Regions from separate parts of the Acholeplasma hippikon genome, predicted to be linked through region 1. Evidence: a T-box and tRNA genes for the amino acid it is inferred to sense, from the RefSeq annotation. Region 1 holds a T-box; the other holds one or more tRNA genes.

Evidence for each region. The T-box of region 1 lies ahead of alaS (alanine--tRNA ligase). A T-box ahead of a tRNA ligase gene usually reads a tRNA of that ligase, here a tRNA-Ala.
Region 2: it encodes a tRNA-Ala, which carries the amino acid that the T-box ahead of alaS (alanine--tRNA ligase) is inferred to sense. The anticodon was not compared.

Annotation. Positions count from the first base shown of each region.
Region 1 is NZ_LR215050.1:620,031-630,477, forward strand. Features, by position in the region: gene EXC59_RS03025 (M48 family metallopeptidase) at 1-455, opposite strand, end outside; gene EXC59_RS03030 (O-methyltransferase) at 436-1,005, opposite strand; gene EXC59_RS03035 (DUF1292 domain-containing protein) at 989-1,267, opposite strand; gene ruvX (Holliday junction resolvase RuvX) at 1,270-1,689, opposite strand; gene alaS (alanine--tRNA ligase) at 1,686-4,256, opposite strand; T-box leader at 4,306-4,494, opposite strand; gene EXC59_RS03050 (GNAT family N-acetyltransferase) at 4,579-4,992, opposite strand; gene EXC59_RS03055 (phosphatase PAP2 family protein) at 4,996-5,874, opposite strand; gene EXC59_RS03060 (patatin-like phospholipase family protein) at 5,876-6,880, opposite strand; gene smpB (SsrA-binding protein SmpB) at 6,877-7,326, opposite strand; gene rnr (ribonuclease R) at 7,411-9,525, opposite strand; gene EXC59_RS03075 (HAD family hydrolase) at 9,574-10,293, opposite strand; gene eno (phosphopyruvate hydratase) at 10,427-10,447, opposite strand, start outside.
Region 2 is NZ_LR215050.1:1,016,891-1,027,337, forward strand. Features, by position in the region: gene EXC59_RS04980 (MarR family winged helix-turn-helix transcriptional regulator) at 1-77, opposite strand, end outside; gene EXC59_RS04985 (DegV family protein) at 88-936, opposite strand; tRNA gene EXC59_RS04990 (tRNA-Asp) at 1,066-1,141, opposite strand; gene EXC59_RS04995 (NAD(P)-dependent oxidoreductase) at 1,198-2,034, opposite strand; gene EXC59_RS05000 (YccF domain-containing protein) at 2,037-2,393, opposite strand; tRNA gene EXC59_RS05005 (tRNA-Phe) at 2,548-2,623, opposite strand; tRNA gene EXC59_RS05010 (tRNA-Asp) at 2,630-2,705, opposite strand; tRNA gene EXC59_RS05015 (tRNA-Met) at 2,712-2,788, opposite strand; tRNA gene EXC59_RS05020 (tRNA-Ser) at 2,808-2,896, opposite strand; tRNA gene EXC59_RS05025 (tRNA-Ile) at 2,939-3,015, opposite strand; tRNA gene EXC59_RS05030 (tRNA-Met) at 3,022-3,098, opposite strand; tRNA gene EXC59_RS05035 (tRNA-Ala) at 3,130-3,205, opposite strand; tRNA gene EXC59_RS05040 (tRNA-Leu) at 3,222-3,308, opposite strand; tRNA gene EXC59_RS05045 (tRNA-Lys) at 3,327-3,402, opposite strand; tRNA gene EXC59_RS05050 (tRNA-Thr) at 3,411-3,486, opposite strand; tRNA gene EXC59_RS05055 (tRNA-Val) at 3,490-3,565, opposite strand; rRNA gene rrf (5S ribosomal RNA) at 3,604-3,715, opposite strand; rRNA gene EXC59_RS05065 (23S ribosomal RNA) at 3,779-6,621, opposite strand; tRNA gene EXC59_RS05070 (tRNA-Ala) at 6,687-6,762, opposite strand; tRNA gene EXC59_RS05075 (tRNA-Ile) at 6,774-6,850, opposite strand; rRNA gene EXC59_RS05080 (16S ribosomal RNA) at 6,969-8,475, opposite strand; tRNA gene EXC59_RS05085 (tRNA-Tyr) at 8,659-8,742, opposite strand; gene EXC59_RS05090 (DUF951 domain-containing protein) at 8,979-9,149, opposite strand; gene rsmG (16S rRNA (guanine(527)-N(7))-methyltransferase RsmG) at 9,165-9,857, opposite strand; gene mnmG (tRNA uridine-5-carboxymethylaminomethyl(34) synthesis enzyme MnmG) at 9,854-10,447, opposite strand, start outside.

The DNA of each region.
Region 1 (10,447 bases):
TAAATTTGACATGAACCATATTTTGTTTTTAGTGGTTTTACAATGATTGGAACAAGTGTTAGACCTAACTTATTTAAATCATTAACTAAATTTGGTGTTAATGTTTCAATCATTTTAAGTGTTTCATTTTTATAAATTTCAAACATGTTTTTTTCAGTTTGAGCTAACCCATCAAAAAATACATCAATTGATAGTTCTTTGCCCCATAACTGATATTTTTTAACTTCTACTTTGGATTGTTTTTTATTTTTAAGCTTTAAAATTTTATCAAAGTTTATATCAATAGCATAAATGATATTTTCTTTTGATAAACGTTCATTTGCAGTAACAACTAAAACATTATTTTTAAATCTAAAGTAGATATGCTTGATTTTTTTGTAATGAATTTCATATGAAAGTGATATATCGCGCTTTTCATATGTTCCACTTAACACTTTATTTTTTCTTTGAAACACTTAGTCCGTCTCCAACTTCTGGTAGAATAATTGAATCAAAATCTTTGTTTTCTATTAAGAAAGTTTTAAATGCTTCTAATTTTCTTAATAAGGCTTTTGTATTTCTATTTTTAACATCTTCTATTTTTAATTGATGGAATGAGATGTTATCACAAATAATTGCACTATCTGTGTTTAAATTATGTTTGAACTTTTCAAAAAACTTTTGATATTGGCTTTTTGCAGCATCAATAAAGATTAAATCATACTTATCAGTTAACCCTTCATACAGTAGTGCATCTTCATCATAGATTGTTACATTGGCGTTAAATGTTTTAACCCATTTTTTTGCTTCTACGATACGTTCAGGATCTCTTTCAAAAGTGTCAACAACGGTGTTTTCTAGTGAAAAGCATATGGCACTATAACCATATGCTGTTCCAATTTCTAGAATTTTTTTAACGTTATTTTTTCTAATGTAATCAATGATATATGCTAAGCCTTCATCAGTAATGATTGGAATATCTCTTTCCAAACAATACTGTTTGAATTCATTAAGCTTCGATGTCATCTTCAGATTCTTCAGCTTCTAAATCTTTTTGATATTGTTCAAACACTCTATCAACTAATTCCCATTCTTCTTCAGTTTCAATATCTAATAGTTCGCCTTCTTCAGGAGTAGCACCTTCAACATATCTTGCTGCTGAAATCTCTTTTGATTCATCAAATTCAAAAACTACATAGTTTTTTCCATTTTCTGAGAATGTAAAAATAATTGTTACGATTTCTTCTTTATCATCTGAGATGATTGATAATTTATCTAATACGTCCATTTTTAAAATCTTCCTTTCGAGTCTAAATAATTTTGTAAAATCACTTGAGCCGCTACTTGATCTTTTAATGCGCGTTGCTTATCGTATTTTTTATTTGAATCCGATAAGATTCTAAGGGCTGACTTAGTAGATAATCTTTCATCCCAAGTAATAATTTCAATTTGTTTTTTTGTTTTTAGTAATGTGTTGAAATCTAGAACCATTTGGCCTTTTTCACCAAGATCGTTATTCATGTGTTTTGGTAATCCAATCACAACCACATCAATTTTATATTGATCAATGACTTTAACGAGTTGGTCTGCTGCATCGTTAAAATCTTTTTCTCTAAAGCGAATGGTTAATAAATCATGCGCAATAATCCCTGATTCACTTAATGCAACACCTAAAGTTTTTTCACCTAAATCTAGTCCTAAATATTTCAAATTAATCCATTACCTTTCAAGTAATTTGTTAACGCTTCTAAGTTTTGAGTACCACCTTGAGCAAAGTCAGGTTTACCGCCACCGTTACCTAAAGTTTCTTTAGCTAAAGCTTGAATAATTGCTTTTGCATCTTTAGACTTAGTCTTCACTAAGAATGAAGCTTTTTCTGAAGTTTGATTAATTAAAATCACAACTTCTGTCTTCATTTTATCATATAAAACATCGATTAATGGTTTTAGTGAAGCTTGTGGTAAGTCATTTGTTAATACATAAGTTGTTTCTTTAATTTCATTTGGAGTAAAGCTGTCTGCAGATGCTAGAATGCTATTTAATAATTTAGATTCATTTTCTTTTTCTAAATTCTTAACTAAATTTGATAAATTTTGAACATATAATCTGTAGTTTAAGATATCATTGAAGCTTCCCTTAACTTCTGGTTTTGCTTCAAATTTAACGTTTGCATCAATTGATAGAGCCTTAGTTTCTAATTGGCTGATTTGTTCTAATAAATGCCCTAAGTATTTATCTTGATTTTTAACAACTTCATTTGTGAAGCCTTCAAATCTAAAGATACCTGAACCAATTGATTCAACACTTGTAATTACAAAATCAATAATATCTTTTGTATTCTTAACGTGTGTACCACCACAGAATTCTAAACTCCATTTATTGATATCTACAACTCTAACAACATCACCATATTTTTCACCAAATAACATTTGTGCACCTAATTTTTTCGCTTCGTCAATTGGTAAAACATGTGTAACTACTGCTAACTGTTCATTAATTTTTTCTTTAACGATTGATTCAATCTTTAAGATTTGTTCTGGTTTAATTGCTTCATAGTGGTTAATGTCAAATGAGAACTTTGTTGGACCATTGTATGAACCTTGCTGTTTAGCGTGTTCACCTAATACATCTTTAATTGCTTGATGTAAAAGGTGTGTTGCTGTATGGTTTCTTTCAGTTAAGTTACGTGTTGCTTCATCAACGATTGCTAAGACTTCATCACCTTCTGTAAATGAATCTGTTTCAATGCGATGTAAGTATTGTCCATGAGGAAGTTTAACAACATCTGTAACAACTAATCCATTGATTGTACCTGTATCAGCAATTTGTCCACCCATTGTAGCGTAGAATGGTGTTTGATCTAAGACAATACCATCTTCAAAAATCTTAATAATTTTTGCTTCAACTTGTAATTGATCATAACCAACAAATTTAGATGGCTCTGTGAAGTTTAAGTAAGTTTCATCTTGACTCTTCATTGAACCTTTGACGCTTCTTGCTTCTCTTGAACGGTTCTTTTGTTCTAATAATGCAGTTTTGAAACCTTCAACATCAACTGTGATATTATTTTCTGCAGCATATTCTAATGTTAATTCAATTGGGAATCCATAAGTATCATAAAGTTTGAATGCCTCTAATCCACTTAAAGATCCGTCTTTAATACTTGACAATAAGTGTTTTTCACCATCATTAATTGTTGCAAAGAATTTCTCTTCTTCTTTTAAGATAATCTTTTTAACAATTTCTTTTGTTTGTCTTAATGCTGGATAGAATGATTCCATCATTTCAACAACTGTATCAACTAGTTTGTATAAGAATGGTTCATTAAACTTAATTGTTCTTCCATACTTAATTGCACGACGTAAGATACGACGTAAAACATAACCTCTACCCTCATTTGAAAGTGTTGCACCATCAGAGATTGCAAATGTTAATGTCTTAATATGATCTGAAATGACTTTGAAAGCCATTTGTCCAGTGTATGTAACCCCTGATAGTTCTTGAGTTTTTAAGATAACAGGATAGTGAAGGTCAGTTTCGAAGTTTGTTTCTGTACCTTGTAAAACACACGCAAATCTTTCTAATCCTGCACCCGTATCGATATTTTTATTAGGTAGTTCTTTATATTCACTACGTGGAACATCTGGATTTGCATTGTATTGGCTAAATACGATATTCCAGATTTCAATAAATCTATCATTTTCGATATCTTCTTCAATTAATTCTTTACCACGTTTATCGTATTTTTCTCCTCTATCGAAGAAAATTTCTGTACATGGGCCTGAAGGACCTGCACCGATTTCCCAGAAATTACCTGGTTGTGGAATCATATGGTCTGCTGGAATTCCAAGTGAAATCCATTTTTCTTTAGCTACTTGATCATCTGGATAGTAAGTTATATATAATTTTTCAACTGGCATGCCAAAGTATTTTTCACTTGTTAACAATTCATAACCGAATTCAATTGCTTCAGGTTTAAAGTAATCACCAATTGAGAAGTTTCCCATCATTTCAAAGAATGTATGGTGACGTGCTGTTCTACCAACGTTATCAATATCATTTGTTCTTAATGATTTTTGAACGTTAGTAATTCTTCTTGATTTTGGTGTTTCACTACCATCAAAATATTTTTTTAATGGTGCTACCCCTGCGTTAATCCAAAGTAAAGTTGGGTCATTAACTGGGATTAATGATGCAGATGGTTCAATTAAGTGTTTTTTTGATTCGAAAAACTTTAACCAAGTTTCTCTAATTTCTGTTGATGACATATATCGCATTGATATTTCCTCCTAAATAAATAAAAAAAGTCCCATAAAAGAATACTCTTCTAAGGACGAATCAAATCCGCGGTACCACCTTAGTTCGCAAGCTTTACTTGCGCACCTTCATTATTGCTGTTAAGGCCAGCGTACTTTAGCTCCTAAGGTAGCGTTCATCAGGTCATTTATCACTTTTCACCAACCAGTGACTCTCTAAATAATGGCTTTGACTACTCCTCTTATTCATCGCTACAATGATTTTATCATATTTATAAAAAAAATCATTATTTTTAATCAAATTAATAAAAAATACCAACATTTAACATTGGTATTTTTCTTCTTATTTTATGTAAATCATTTTTTGATGCGGAATTCCTGCTTCCATATACTTTTTACCTACAATTTGAAAACCTAATTTTTTATAAAATGGTACTTTGGGTAGTTGTGCAGAAAGTGCTAATGATTCATGACGTTCTTTTAAGTATTCAATGATTTCAGTTGATAATCCTTGATTCCTAAAATTGATATCTGTTACCACTCGACCAACATAAGGTTGTTCATTTATATAAAGTAATCTTGCATAAGAAACAATTTGTCCACCTCTTTTAATAAAAAGATGTTTGCATGTTTCATCATGTGAATCAATATCTGTTTCAATTATTTTCTGTTCGACCATAAAAACTTCTTGACGTAGTTTCATGATTTGTAAGAGTTCTAAATTAGTGAGTTCATCAAAAGTTTTTATAAAAACCATTTTTTACACCTTTAATTTCTTAAATAAATATGCGCTTCCACATGTACCGTATAGGCAAATAATTGCATAACGGATTGCATCTAAAATCGGATTATCTACTGAAATTAAATCAAATAATACACTTAATCCAACATAACAAATTACAACCCCAATTAAACCAATCAATACACGATATAAAACTTTAATACCCGTTGGTTTAAATTGATTATTAATCATCATCTTATCAATAGCGTATCCACCCATGAACCCTGCTAATGCACCTAATGCAACATATACATTTTTAAAGTGATGATAATCTACACCAATAATATATAGGATAGTAATAGCTAGTAATAAGAATGGAATCATGTATAACCCAACTCGATGTTCATTATCACCCATTAAATCCACTAATTTTGATAAACCTAATGCTGCTAATATACCTAATGCTAAGCCAGCTAAAACATCTGTTGGATAGTGTTGACCTAAGTAAACTCTTGTTAAAGGAACAATGATCATTGCCCCTAATAAAACCCATTTTAACCAGTTATTTTTCTTGCCATACTCTTTATATAAAACAGTTGAAATCACTGCAGTATTTTGAGCATGTCCTGATGGGAATGAATAACCACTCGTTTCTTCTCCCACACCAAGCGTTGGGTCTTCTTTAAATGGACGCTCAATTTTAACAACTGATTTAATTAATTCATTTGCAACCGCACTAAAAGCAAATGAGAATACTAATTTAAATGCAACTTTTTTATTAAAGAACCAATAAATCACCAACACAACACCCATGAACACGAATTGATCACCAATTTGTGTAAGTATTTCCATTAACTTATCTAAAAAACCAAATCTTATACTTTGAATTGCACGAATAATATCTAATTGAAAATCCATTTTATTCTTCCTCTCTCATTGGTAGTTCTAATACTTCTTTATTTTCTAATTGTTTTATTTCTTCTTTATTTTTTTCAGGAGCTGCTAATTTTGGATTTAATCCTAACTTGTAATCTTTAATTGCTTGTTCATCATCTTCATTTAAGTCAATCAAATTAAAGCCTTCATTAATTAAAAAACGATCAAACCATAAGAATTTAGATTGAATTTTTTGTTCTTTAACTTTCTTAGTCATCAAACTTCCAACTAAATATCCTATATCTTCTAATTTTTCTTTGTATGTCGATTCAAATTTAATCGTATCAATTAAATCTTTAATGATGTTGTTTTCAAATACATTCTTAGATGTTAAGTTAACAATTGTAACTTCTTTATTATCATAAAGTTCAGGTTTAAACTTGTTATCTAAAGGTACTGCAAAAATTAAGTTGCAACCATCATCAATTAATGGTTGAATCGGATAGTTATCTAAAACACCACCATCAACATAATTTAAGCCATTAATCTTTGTTGGTCCAAAGACAACTGGGATTGATGCACTTGCCATAACACCTAAGTAAGGCTCTTCCATATCATTTAATTTCCAAACCTTTTTCTCCATAGAATCAGTTGAAATTTGGTGGAACATTGATGCTTTATCATACATTAATGCAGTTGTTGCATATCCATTATATTTAGAACGTTGAACGTTCTTCATATTAATTCTTTGGAGTAACGTTCTTGCTAAAGGTTCTATTGAATATAATCTATTACTCTCTTTATTAAATAAACTTCCTTTAGTTGCAAACACTTTAGAGTTATCAATATCCGCCCAAATATCTGCCATTTCCTTATATGTTAATTTGCTCATCAATAGCAAAGTGTTAATTGCGCCAATTGAAGTACCTGAAATACTGTTGACATGTTTTAAAATGCCTGCTTCCATGAGTGCTTTAACGACACCTAGTTGATAGCTTCCTTTAGCTCCGCCACCACCAAGCATTAACCCAATCTTTGCTTTTTTCATCTATACTTCCCCTTTAATAGTTGTTGCTTTTCTCTATTTAAATCTCTTTCTTTGATTGTTTCGCGTTTATCATATAACTTTTTCCCCTTAGCGATAGCAATCTCTATTTTAATGAGACCTTGATGTAATTGTACTTGAAGTGGAATCACTGTATAGCCTAAACGCTCTTTATGACCAATAATTTTATTAATTTCACTCTTATTTAAGAGCAATTTTCTTGTTCTAGTTTCTTCATGATTAAAAATTGAACTTTGATCATACTTTGCAATATGCATATTTAAAATGAAAACTTCACCGTTTTTGAAAGTGATATGTGCTTCATTAATAGACACTTTACCAGCACGTATACTCTTAACTTCACTACCTTGAAGTTGAATACCTGCACTAAATTTTTGTTCTATAAAATATTCAAATGTTGCTCTTTTATTTGTTGCGATAACTTTCATGATTTACATACCTATTTTTCATAATCTATTACTATTTTAACATAACTCATGTTATGAGAGAAAAAAATCCATGCATGCATGGACTTATCTTCTACGTTTATTTGTCTTATTCTTTTGAGACTTATGTTTTGTCTCTTTTTTCTTTGAATCTTTTGCTTTTTCATCTTTATTTGAAAAAATCGTAAAATCAATTTTACTATCTTCTGTATCAACTGCAATTAATTTAACTTTAATTGTATCGCCTAGACGGTAACGTCGACCACGGTCAGTGTAGAAAAGTAAATTTTCTTCATCATAGATTAAGTATTGATTAACATTTCTAACACTCACAAACCCTTCAATACCATTAGGAATTTTTACAAAGAATCCACTCGGCATCATTTGAATGATTAATGCTTCAAAGGTCTTACCAATGAAGTTACTCATGTATTCAGCAGATTTAAGACTAACTACATCTCGTTCCATATTAATTGCCGTACGTTCTTGTTTTGAAGTGTGTTCGGCGTACTCGTTCATATGATTTTTAAAATAATTAATCTTTTTATTTAGTGTTTTTTCATCCTGATTTGTTAACATTAATTCTCTAATCATTCGGTGTAAAAGTAAATCTGGATATCGTCTAATTGGTGATGTGAAATGTGAGTAAAATTCAGAACCTAATCCAAAATGTCCAATTGGTTTTTCTGAATATTTCGCCTTTTGCATACTTCTTAGTAAGATCATATGAATGATATATCCATATTTAGTATCTGTTGATTCTTTTGTTAGTTTTTGTAGAATTTTAGCAGTAGATTTTTGGTTTTTATCTGCATAAAAACCAAGTTTGCGAAGAGTTAATAAAGCCGTTTCTAACTTTTCAGCATCTGGTTTTTCATGGACTCTATAAATACCTGATAAACCTTCATCATAAAAGTGTTTTGCAACTGTTTCATTTGCTAGAATCATAAATGATTCAATCAGCATTTCAGCATCATCAGTTTTTCTTTCAATAACTTCTAATACTTTACCTTCATGGTCAAGTTTAAACTTAAGTTCTATCGAATCAAAATCAATCGCTCCACGTTTAGAACGTTTTATTTTTAGAATTTTCGATATCTCATTCATCTTAATGAGCATATCATCAATTTCTTTGTTTCCAACACTTACATTTTCTTTTAAGAGTTTATTAACGGCTGTGTAAGTTAAACGTTGTTTAGATTCAATAATTGATGCAAAAATTTTATGACTTATAACATCAAAAGCATCATCTAATTCCATTTCACAAGTTAATGTATATTTTGCTTCATGAGGATTTAAACTACATAAATCATTGCTAATTGCATGTGGAATCATAGGAATTACACGATCAGCTAAATAAACTGATGTACTTCTTAAATAAGCTTCCTCATTTAATTTCGTTTCTTCTCTTACAAAGTAACTTACATCTGCAATATGAACGCCTAATAAATAATTTCCATTATCTAATTTTTCTAAACTGATGGCATCGTCTAAGTCTTTAGCATCTTCCCCATCAATTGTGACGATGAGTTTATTACTAAGATCTGTTCTTGTTTTTCTTTCATAAACTTCATCAACTTTGATTTCAGAAACTTCTTTTAAGATTTCTTTACTGAATTTAAGTGGCCAACCGTATTCATAAATAATTTTAACGATTTCCATATCAGGGTCATTCTTATGACCAATGACTTCTTTAAAATCAGCATAAATTTTAGTTTGGGTAATTTTTTTTACATCTAATGTGACAACATGTCCATCTACAATAAAGTCCGGAATATTATCAACGATAATTAATTTGTCTTTAGCGTTTGTCGCATCAAAACGAATTAATTTTTCTTTTTTTCTAACCTCAGCAATTACCATGGTTAGATTGTATTTTAAGACTTCAATGACATATGGATCAATTGAACTTCTATTAACTAACACAAGGTCATTTTCCATTGCTCCTTTTAGATCAAATAAATCTATTTTTAAATCCTTTTCATCTAACATCAATAAAAAGGCAATGCTTTTTTTAACTTGAACATGGCCAATTGCATAATTATTATTTAATTTTATATTTTTTTCTTTTGTTACATCAAAATATGGTTTAAGTGAATCGTATATTGAATTTGTTTCTTCTTTATAAGTTTCATATACTTGTTCGTATGTTACAAAAGGTGTTTTTTGGCTATAATACCAAATCATAAAATCTTTATTCATTCATACACCTCTTTCTAATAACCATTTTACCATATTAAAAAATTTAATTTAGATTAGGTCTTCTGTTGTTAAAAGATGATGAATATCTTTAACAACTTTGTTAGAATATGTTTTTAATTCAGAAACTGCATTATCCATAATATAACCGTTAAAATCTCTAATCATTTCTAAATCATTCGCTGAATCTCCAACAGTAATGACTTCATATTCATTTAGATTTTTCATTTCAATTAAATGAGAGATTGCTTTTGATTTATTAATCCTGTGATCAACCATTTCTACTAAATAACCTTTACCAATATCAATCACATAAACATTGATACCAATTAATAAGTTTTGAAGTGCTTCACTAATTTCATAGGCTTTTTCTCTATCTTGACAATTCATAGTAATTTTAGTGATTTCTTGACTTGACTCATACATTAATTCTCTAGTTTCTAAGGTCACAAATGTTAAGTCTTGATAAAACGCTCTAAATTTAGTTAATTCATTGATAATGGATGTTATTTGAAAACTTGTCATCAACGATTTTTTTAATATGTTTAAATCTTTATCTAAAATTAGTGCGCCACCACATAGGATAAGATAATCAAATGGTGCATAATTTTTGGCTTGAACATTTTTAAAACTTTGAAAAGATCTACCTGTTGTAATTACAAATAGATTTCCATTTTCTCTCATTTTATTTACATGTTCAATATTTTGACGTAATTCTAATTCATTACGATAAAATGTACCATCATAATCTGAAAATAATACTTTTTTCATGTCTATACCTTCTTCAATATACTATGTTATATTATAACCAATTCAACCTGATATATATATTCAATTTGTAAAAATATTATAAATATATAAAGAAAAAAGGTAACTTTTTCAAGTTACCTTAATTTTTATGAACTTATTTTTTTAAGTTGTAGAA
Region 2 (10,447 bases), 400 kb from region 1:
GTGCTTTCTTCAATTCTCAAGATGTGATTAAAAACGTCTACTAGTAACATGTTGATTACTTCTTTGGGTGATGTCATATCCTAACTCCTATCTTTCTGAATATCCTAAACCAAGCGTTCCTGGTCCTGCATGTGCTCCAACAACTGGCGTTAATGGAATTAATGTAACAAATGCTCCTGGTCTTTCGGCTAAAATCTCAGATTTAATTTCTTCTGCTTTTTCTTTGTTTGTTGTGAAAGCAATGAAATACTCCACATCTTTGTTCTTTGTTTCTTCAAATAAAATTTCTAACGCACGTTTTTGAGCTTTAGATGTTGTACGAATTTTTTCGTATGGTTTTAAATAACCCTCTTCTGTGATTTTTAAAAGTGGTTTAATTTTTAGAAGTGATCCTAGAATCCCTGCCGTTGATGATAGTCTACCATTTTTTACTAAATACTTCAATGTATCAACAAGAACATAGATCTGACATTTTTGAATAGCCAGTTCTAATTCTAATTTAATTTCTTTAAGTGATTTATTCTCCTCAATCATACGGAGTGCTCTAACTGCAAGGAACGCCTCACCATATGAAACACTCTTAGAATCAATAACTTCGATATCAATTCCTTCAACCATATCTTTAGCAAGTACAGCACCTTGGTACGTACCACTTAGTTTTGATGAAATGGTAATGACAATGATTCCTTCATAACCTTCTTGTTTTAATGTTTCAAACGTCTCAACAAATTTACCAACAGGAATTTGCGAAGTATGAATTTCAGCGTTTGGATTATCTAACATCTTTTGGTAAAAGTCTTCTGCTTTAATATCAACATAGTCGAGATATTCATCTTGATCAAATGTGACTGTCATTCTCAAAATACTTATTCTATCTTTTTCAGGTAGATAATCAAGACCTGATGTAGAGCAAGTTACTACTGCGATTTTTTTCATTTTCTTCTCCCTCGTGAAATTACTTTGAAAGTCAAAGTATTCTTTAATAGTGTACCATACTTTTCTTTTAATTCAAAGACATTAACTTGAAAGAATATAAAAAAAAATCGCCAAAGCGATAATATGCTATGGCGGTCCGGACGGGATTTGAACCCGCGATCTCCTGCGTGACAGGCAAGCATGTTAACCCCTACACCACCGGACCTCTTAAGCACTACTATTGTAACAATTTATAACACTTAAGTCAATATTTTTTAAGTATTATCTTTGATAAAATTTAATGACTGATTGGGTTCCTAAATTCTCATCGCCTTCAAGAACTAGCTCTTTTAAAATTTGAATTGCTAGATCCAAAGTTGGAAGTTTTTTTGAAGTAACTTCATGAGCAATTTGTAAATCTTTTAGAAAGTGCTTAACATAAAATCCTGGATTAAAATCTTCATCAATCATCTTTTTACCGTTCACTTTAAGTTGAGTACTTTGAGCACTACCTCCATTTAAAATCGCATAGACCGTATTGAGATTAAGATTCTTTTCTTTAGCAAAAGTTAAACTTTCGGCAACACCTAAGAGCGCACCAGCAATTGCTATCTGGTTACTGAGTTTAGCATATTGTCCAGACCCTGCTTCACCTACATAATTGATTGTTGTTCCCATCAACTTAAGAACATCTCTAACTTTTAGAAATGCATCATAGTTACCTCCAACCATAATAGATAAAGTTGCATTTTTCGCACCAAGGTCCCCCCCAGTTACGGGAGAATCTAGCACATCAATGCCTAAGGGTCCCCCCTTTTCGACCAATTTTTGTGCTAAAAGGGGTGAGGAGGTTGTCATATCAACACAAATTGTACCTTTTTTAACATATTTGAATATTTCATTATAAACTGCCTCAACATCTGAAGGATAACCAACAATAGTAAAAATTAAATCTGCATTTTTTACTGCTTCTTCAATACTTGCCACAGCCTTTACTTTTGGTTCCAATTTTTTTGCTTTTTCAAATGTCCTATTATATACAGTCACATCATATTTTTCTGCGACATGTAGTGCCATCGGCGCCCCCATGATTCCAGTTCCAATCCAAGCTATTTTCATTTTCAATTTACCTCACTTCCAAACGGACATAATGTTAAAATGCCAATCTTAATCCATGCAATTCCAAAAGGAATTCCAATAATTGTTATTGCATATATTGCTGCAATTGATATGCAAAATATCATAAGTTCCCATCCAAATAAAATTGCCCAAATGATATTTATCAGTGGATGTTTATCAAACCCTAAATTTAGATTTTTTCCAAACGGCGTTAAGACTAATTTAGATAACTTAAAGAGTTGAAGTCCAATAGGTAATCCAATGATTGTAATAGAAAAAATAATACCCAAAACAAATAAAATCAATGACATCAATAAACCACCAAAGATTATCCAAATGATGTTTAATAAAGTTTTCATGTTTACCTCTTTTTTTATTATATATATTAGTATACCTGATAATTACAATATTTATCTTATATATATGATTATAGAAAAATAGAAATTCATATTTAATTGATTCAATTTTAAAAATAAAAAAACCACACTTAAGTGGTTAATGGTTTTATTGAAGTGGTGCCTCCGGACGGAGTTGAACCGCCGACACGTGGCTCTTCAGGCCACTGCTCTACCAACTGAGCTACAGAGGCAATTAATGGCGGTCCGGACGGGATTTGAACCCGCGATCTCCTGCGTGACAGGCAAGCATGTTAACCCCTACACCACCGGACCATTAATTGGTTGCGGGAAATGGATTTGAACCAATGACCTTCGGGTTATGAGCCCGACGAGCTACCAGACTGCTCTATCCCGCGATATGTTGATTAAATTAAATGGCGGAGGAAGAGGGATTTGAACCCCCGCGGCTTTTACACCCTGTCGGTTTTCAAGACCGATCCCTTCAGCCTCTTGGGTATTCCTCCGTTTGATTTATAACTTTTATTAAGACTTTAATGATGTGAGTCTGGTGGACCCGGTTGGACTCGAACCAACGACCGACCGGTTATGAGCCGGTAGCTCTAACCAACTGAGCTACGGGTCCATTTTCTGGTAGCGGCGGGGGGACTTGAACCCTCGACCTTGCGGGTATGAACCGCACGCTCTAGCCAGCTGAGCTACACCGCCGTATGTGGTTGGAATCCTTTAAATCATTAAATGGTGGAGCTTAGCGGGATCGAACCGCTGGCCTCCTGCGTGCAAGGCAGGCGCTCTCCCAGCTGAGCTAAAGCCCCATTTATGAAAAAAAGATGGTGCCCGGAGTCGGACTTGAACCGACAAGGATTTTACTCCACAGGATTTTAAGTCCTGCGTGTTTACCGATTTCACCATCCGGGCATTATCTAGTTAATTAAGTGGTGTCCCGTGATGGACTCGAACCATCGACACCTTGATTAAAAGTCAAGTGCTCTACCGCCTGAGCTAACGGGACATATGAAGTGGTGCCGAAAACAGGAATTGAACCCGCAACCTACTGATTACAAATCAGTTGCTCTGCCTATTGAGCTATTTCGGCAAGTGGTGGAGGCTGACGGGATCGAACCGCCGACCCTCTGCTTGTAAGGCAGATGCTCTCCCAGCTGAGCTAAGCCTCCATGTTCATGCAATGTATATTATATCATAATGAGATAATGCCTGGCAACGTCCTATTTTTGCTATTTGTATTAACTATCTTCGGCGCTGAGGTGCTTAACTTCTGTGTTCGGGATGGGAACAGGTGGATCCACCTCGCCATCGTCACCAGACATATACTCTCAAAACTAGATAAATGATTTTTCAGAAATGTTTATTTGTAAATTTAATTACTTAAGGTTAAGTCCTCGACCTATTAGTATCAGTAAGCTAAACACATCACTGTGCTTACACACCTGACCTATCAACCTTGTCGTCTTCAAGGGGTCTTACTAATTGGGAAATCTCATCTTAAGGTGGGCTTCACGCTTAGATGCTTTCAGCGTTTATCCCTTCCATACATAGCTACCCAACTGTGGCACTGGAATGCCAATTGGTGCACCAGAGGTATGTCCATCCCGGTCTTCTCATACTAAGGACAGCTCCCTTCAAATTTCCAACGCCCACGATAGATAGAGACCGAACTGTCTCACGACGTTCTGAACCCAGCTCGCGTGCCGCTTTAATGGGCGAACAGCCCAACCCTTGGAACCTACTCCAGCTCCAGGATGCGACGAGCCGACATCGAGGTGCCAAACCGCTTCGTCGCTGTGAACGCTTGGAAGCGATAAGCCTGTTATCCCCAGGGTAACTTTTATCCGTTGAGTCACGGCCCTTCCATTCGGTACCGTAAGATCACTATGTCCGACTTTCGTCCCTGCTCGACTTGTTTGTCTCGCAGTCAAGCTACCTTCTGCCATTGCACTCTATAGAACGATTTCCGACCGTTCTGAGGTAACCTTCGAGCGCCTCCGTTACTCTTTAGGAGGCGACCGCCCCAGTCAAACTGCCCACCAGACACTGTCCTCCCGGATCCACTCCGGCGAGTTAGAAACTAAGTGCACGAAGGGTAGTATCCCAACGACCGCTCCATCGATACTAGCGTACCAACTTCATAGCGTCCTACCTATCCTGTACATCTTACACCCAATTTCAATATCAAGTTACAGTGAAGCTCCATGGGGTCTTTTCGTCTAATCGCGGGTAGCCGGCGTTTTCACCGGCAGCTTGATTTCACCGAGTCTGTTGTTGAGACAGTGCCCAAATCGTTACGCTTTTCGTGCAGGACGGAACTTACCCGCCAAGGAATTTCGCTACCTTAGGACCGTTATAGTTACGGCCGCCGTTTACTGGGACTTCAATTCAATGCTTTAGGTTACCCCTGACATCTCCTCTTAATCTTCCAGCACCGGGCAAGCGTCACCCTCTATACTTCACCTTACGGTTTTGCAGAGAGCTGTGTTTTTGCTAAACAGTCGCTTGGGCCTTTTCTCTGCGACTTAATTTTTTCATTTAAGTCCCCCTTTTCCCTAAGTTACGGGGTCAATTTGCCGAGTTCCTTAACAACAGTTTTCTCGCGCGTCTTAATATATTCTACTCACCCACCTGTGTCGGTTTACGGTACGGGCAGTATAATGATTAACCCTAGAAGCTTTTCTAGAGAGTCTGAACTCGTACTCCATCAAGCCTCAGCCTTATGTGTCCCGGATTTGCCTAAGACACAGCCTCGTACTCTTTTCGCTCAATCCACTAAGAGCGGGAGCCTATCCTCCTCTGTCACTCCATCAGTCATTACACTGGTACTAGAATCTCTACTAGTTATCCATCGGCTACGCTTTTCAGCCTCACCTTAGGTCCCGACTTACCCAGGGCGGACGAACCTTCCCCTGGAAACCTTGGGTTTATGACGGACAGGATTCTCACCTGTCTTTTCGTTACTCACACCGGCATTCTCACTTCCCGCCGCTCCACATGTCCTTACGATCATGCTTCTCCGCAACGGGAACGCTCCCCTACCACTTAAAATATTCTTTACTTTAAATCCGCAGCTTCGGTAATATGCTTAGCCCCGGTACATTTTCGGCGCAGAGTCACTCGACCAGTGAGCTTTTACGCACTCTTTAAATGATGGCTGCTTCTAAGCCAACATCCTGGTTGTTTGTGCATCTCCACTTCCTTTTCCACTTAGCATATATTTTGGGACCTTATCTGGCGGTCTGGGCTCTTTCCCTTTTGACCACGAACCTTATCACCCGTAGTCTGACTGCTAGACGCATTTGCCGACATTCGTAGTTTGATTGTGTTCAGTACCCCGAGGTGGGGCCATCACACATTCAGTGCTCTACCTTCGACAAATCTTTTTTCTAACGCTATCCCTAAAGATATTTCGGGGAGAACCAGCTATCTCTGAGTTCGATTGGAATTTCTCCCCTAGCCACAAGTCATCCGAGCTGTTTTCAACCAACACCGGTTCGGTCCTCCATAAGGTACTACCCTTACTTCAACCTGCTCATGGCTAAATCACCCAGTTTCGGGTCTACATCACACAACTTAGTCGCCCTATTCAGACTCGCTTTCGCTTCGGCTCCGGACCTTCATCCTTAACCTTGCTATGTAACGTAACTCGCCGGTTCATTCTACAAAAGGCATGCCATCACCCATTAACGGGCTCTGACTATTTGTAAGCACACAGTTTCAGGTTCTCTTTCACTCCCCTCCCGGGGTTCTTTTCACCTTTCCATCACTGTACTGGTTCACTATCGGTCACCAAGTAGTATTTAGCCTTAGGAGATGGTCCTCCTATCTTCAAACGGGATTTCTCGTGTCCCGCCCTACTTTTTGATAACATGGATCATACCATTTCGATTACGGGGGTATCACCCTCTATGCCCGACCTTCCCAAGTCGTTCACCTATGATATGATTTTGTAACCTTAGTTATCTGGCTCCTCCGCGTTCGCTCGTCGCTACTGACAGAATCGTTTTTACTTTCTTTTCCTGCAGGTACGTGAGATATTTCAATTCCCTGCGTGTCGCTCAGTCTTACGACTGTACCATGTCTTCCACATGGTGGGTTCCCCCATTCGGACATCCGGGGATCGTCGCTTACTTACAGCTACTCCCGGCATTTCGGTGTTAGTTCCGTCCTTCATCGCCTCTTGGTGCCAAGGCATCCACTGCATGCCCTTTCTTCCTTAACCTTTTTTAATCATTTCTGACATCATTTATCTACTTTTCAAAGATCTCATTAGGTATTTAGCCTAATTGGTGGAGCTTAGCGGGATCGAACCGCTGGCCTCCTGCGTGCAAGGCAGGCGCTCTCCCAGCTGAGCTAAAGCCCCTAATTTTTTAATGGTGGGCCTAAATGGACTTGAACCATCGACCCCACGCTTATCAAGCGTGTGCTCTAACCAACTGAGCTACAGGCCCCACTGTTTAATTGGAGAAACATAAGTCTCTCAAAACTGAATATGATGAACATGAAGAAATTGTTTAGCTTATGCTACTAAGCTATTTTTGCTTATTATTAGTAAGCCTTTCTCCTTAGAAAGGAGGTGATCCATCCCCACGTTCCCGTAGGGATACCTTGTTACGACTTAACCCCAATCATGAACCCTACCTTAGACGGCTCCCTCCCTTTCGGGTTAGGCCACCGGCTTTGGGTATTGTTCACTTTCGTGGTTTGACGGGCGGTGTGTACAAACCCCGAGAACGTATTCACCGCAGCATGCTGATCTGCGATTACTAGCGATTCCAACTTCATGAAGTCGAGTTGCAGACTTCAATCCGAACTGAGACAATTTTTATGAGATTCGCTCCAGGTCACCCTCTTGCTTCTCTTTGTATTTGCCATTGTATCACGTTTCTAGCCCAGGTCATAAGGGGCATGATGATTTGACGTCATCCCCACCTTCCTCCAGTTTATCACTGGCAGTCTCGCTAGAGTCCCCAACTTAATGATGGTAACTAGCAATAAGGGTTGCGCTCGTTGCGGGACTTAACCCAACATCTCACGACACGAGCTGACGACAACCGTGCACCACCTGTACATCTGTTAACCTCCGAACTTATTTCTAAGCCATTGCAGAGTATGTCAAGACCTGGTAAGGTTTTTCGCGTATCGACGAATTAAAGAACATGATCCACCGCTTGTGCGGGGTCCCGTCAATTCCTTTGAGTTTCATACTTGCGTACGTACTACTCAGGCGGAGTACTTAATGCGTTAGCTGCAGCACTGACCCTTAGGGCCAACACTTAGTACTCATCGTTTACGGCGTGGACTACCAGGGTATCTAATCCTGTTTGCTCCCCACGCTTTCGTGCATCAGCGTCAGTAAAGACCCAGTAAGCCGCCTTCGCCACTGGTGTTCCTCCATATATTTACGCATTTTACCGCTACACATGGAATTCCACTTACCTCTGTCTTACTCTAGCTAACCAGTTTTTCTAGCATCACAGCGTTGAGCACTGCACTTATACCAGAAACTTAATTAACAACCTACGCACCCTTTACGCCCAGTAAATCCGGATAACGCTTGCCCCCTATGTATTACCGCGGCTGCTGGCACATAGTTAGCCGGGGCTTATTCATCTGGTACCGTCAATTTGGTTATTTTTCTTCCCAGATAAAAGAACTTTACATTCCGAAGAACTTCTTCGTTCACGCGGCGTTGCTCGGTCAGGGTTTCCCCCATTGCCGAAAATTCCCTACTGCTGCCTCCCGTAGGAGTTTGGGCCGTTCTCAGTCCCAATGTGGCCGGTAGACCTCTCAGTCCGGCTACGCATCATCGTCTTGGTAGGCCTTTACCCCACCAACTAACTAATGCGCCGCAGACCCCTCCTTACTCGATAAATCTTTAAACATATTAAGATGCCTCAATATGTCCTATCCAGTATTAGCTCCAGTTTCCCGAAGTTATCCTCGAAGTAAGGGTAGGTTATCTACGTGTTACTCACCCGTTCGCCACTCCCTATATTGCTATAGAGCGTTCGACTTGCATGTATTAGGCACGCCGCCAGCGTTCATCCTGAGCCAGGATCAAACTCTCCATTAAATGTTTTTGTTTGATTTTAGCTCTTTATTTTTTTTAATTCATTGTTCATCATCATTCAGTTTTCAAAGACTTATTTGATTGTGCTGTCGTTTGACAGCCTAATCATTTTATCACTTCATTTTCGCCTTGTCAACTATTTTTTTAAGAAAATAATTTTTGGTTTTTTAAGTGATTTTTTATGAGTGGTGGAGGGGGACAGATTCGAACTGCCGAACCGTAAGGAACAGATTTACAGTCTGCCGCGTTTAGCCTCTTCGCTACCCCTCCGTATTTTCGTGTGCTTAATTATTCTATCGTATCCTAAGGAAAATTGCAACTACTTTTTTTAACTTTTTTTATATAATCGTTTTTTAAGCGATGTATATATAAATATACATAGTTGTTTCTATTCTCTTTTTCGTGAATAAGAATAATTAACTACTAACATTATAAACATTTTATTTTAAATGTCAAACCCTAAAAGTGCTTTTTTTAGAAAAAAACACCAAATCATGGATTTAGTGCTATTTGTTCTTTATTTTCTTATCTAATTCTATTTTAGATATCATGATTTCGCGTCCACATTGGACACATTTAATCTTAATATCTACACCAGTTCTTGTAATTTCCCAAGAACTATTCCCACAAACATGGGGTTTTTTTGTTTCAATGATTTGTCCTAATGTATAAATCATTTAAATCACCTCATATTATAAAGGTTTTTTTACTATACGCGCGTACTCGCGTGGGTATCCACTCACGTGCGCGCGCTTTTTTATTAAAATATTAGCTCTAAAGCCAGATTCCTCAATTAAATCAAATGTCGAAATTTTCACAATTTCTGATTGGAGCACCTTTAAAGCATTTTGGGCATGAGCAATTTCTTCTTGATATTTAGATCCTTTTGGTGCAATGAAATATCCATTAACTTTTAGCATTGGTATGCCATATTCTAAAATTAAATTAAGTTCGCCAAGTGCTCTCGCTGTGACACAATCAAACTTGTTTAAATTATTTTTAGCATAAACTTCTGCTCTTTCGTGAACAACTTCAAAAGTGATTCCCAAAATTTCTTGCAATTCATTTAAAAACTTTACACGTTTGATTTGAGATTCAACAATTGTAACTTTCAAATGTGGAAATACAATTAAGAGAGGAACGGATGGAAATCCAGCTCCCGCTCCCATATCGCATATTGTATTAATCTCATTAAAATCCACTAAATTTGAAATTAAGACTGAATCTAAAAAATGTTTAATGTAAACTTCTTTTTCATCTGTAATTCTTGTTAAATTTGTATGTGTATTAAAGTCCACTAAATGCTTGTAATACTTTTGGAATTTTTCAATTTGATCTTGATTTAATTTGATTTTTAACGCTTTTTCAATTAAATGACTATTCATTGACGTGACTCTAAATAAACCATTAACACGGAAATATCCGCTGGGTTAACACCTAAAATTCTTGATGCTTGTCCTAGTGTTTCCGGTCTAACCTTCGTTAATTTTTCTCTTGCTTCAGATGAAATATTTTGAATTGATTTGTATTCAATATCTTCTGGGATATGTCTTGATTCAAAACGAGTTAATTTTTCTGCTTCTCTAGCCGCTTTATCAATATATCCTTGATACTTGATATGAATTTCAACTTGTTCGTAAATGTCATCTGATACATCTAATTTCATAAAGTATTTTAGTGTTTCCACACCTAATTCTGGACGTTTTAATAAATCATAGATAAATACGCCTTCATAAATTGGTGCAGAATTCATACTTGATAAATAATTTAATGTTTCTTCTGTTGGTGAGATTCTAGTTGTTTTTGCAATTTGAATCAAATTTGCTATTGTTTCTTTTTTATGATTGAATCTTTGATATTGTTCTTCTGTTACTAATCCAATTTGGTAACCATATTCTCTTAGTCTTAAATCCGCATTATCATGTCTTAAAAGTAATCGATGTTCTGCTCTAGATGTTAGTAAGCGATATGGTTC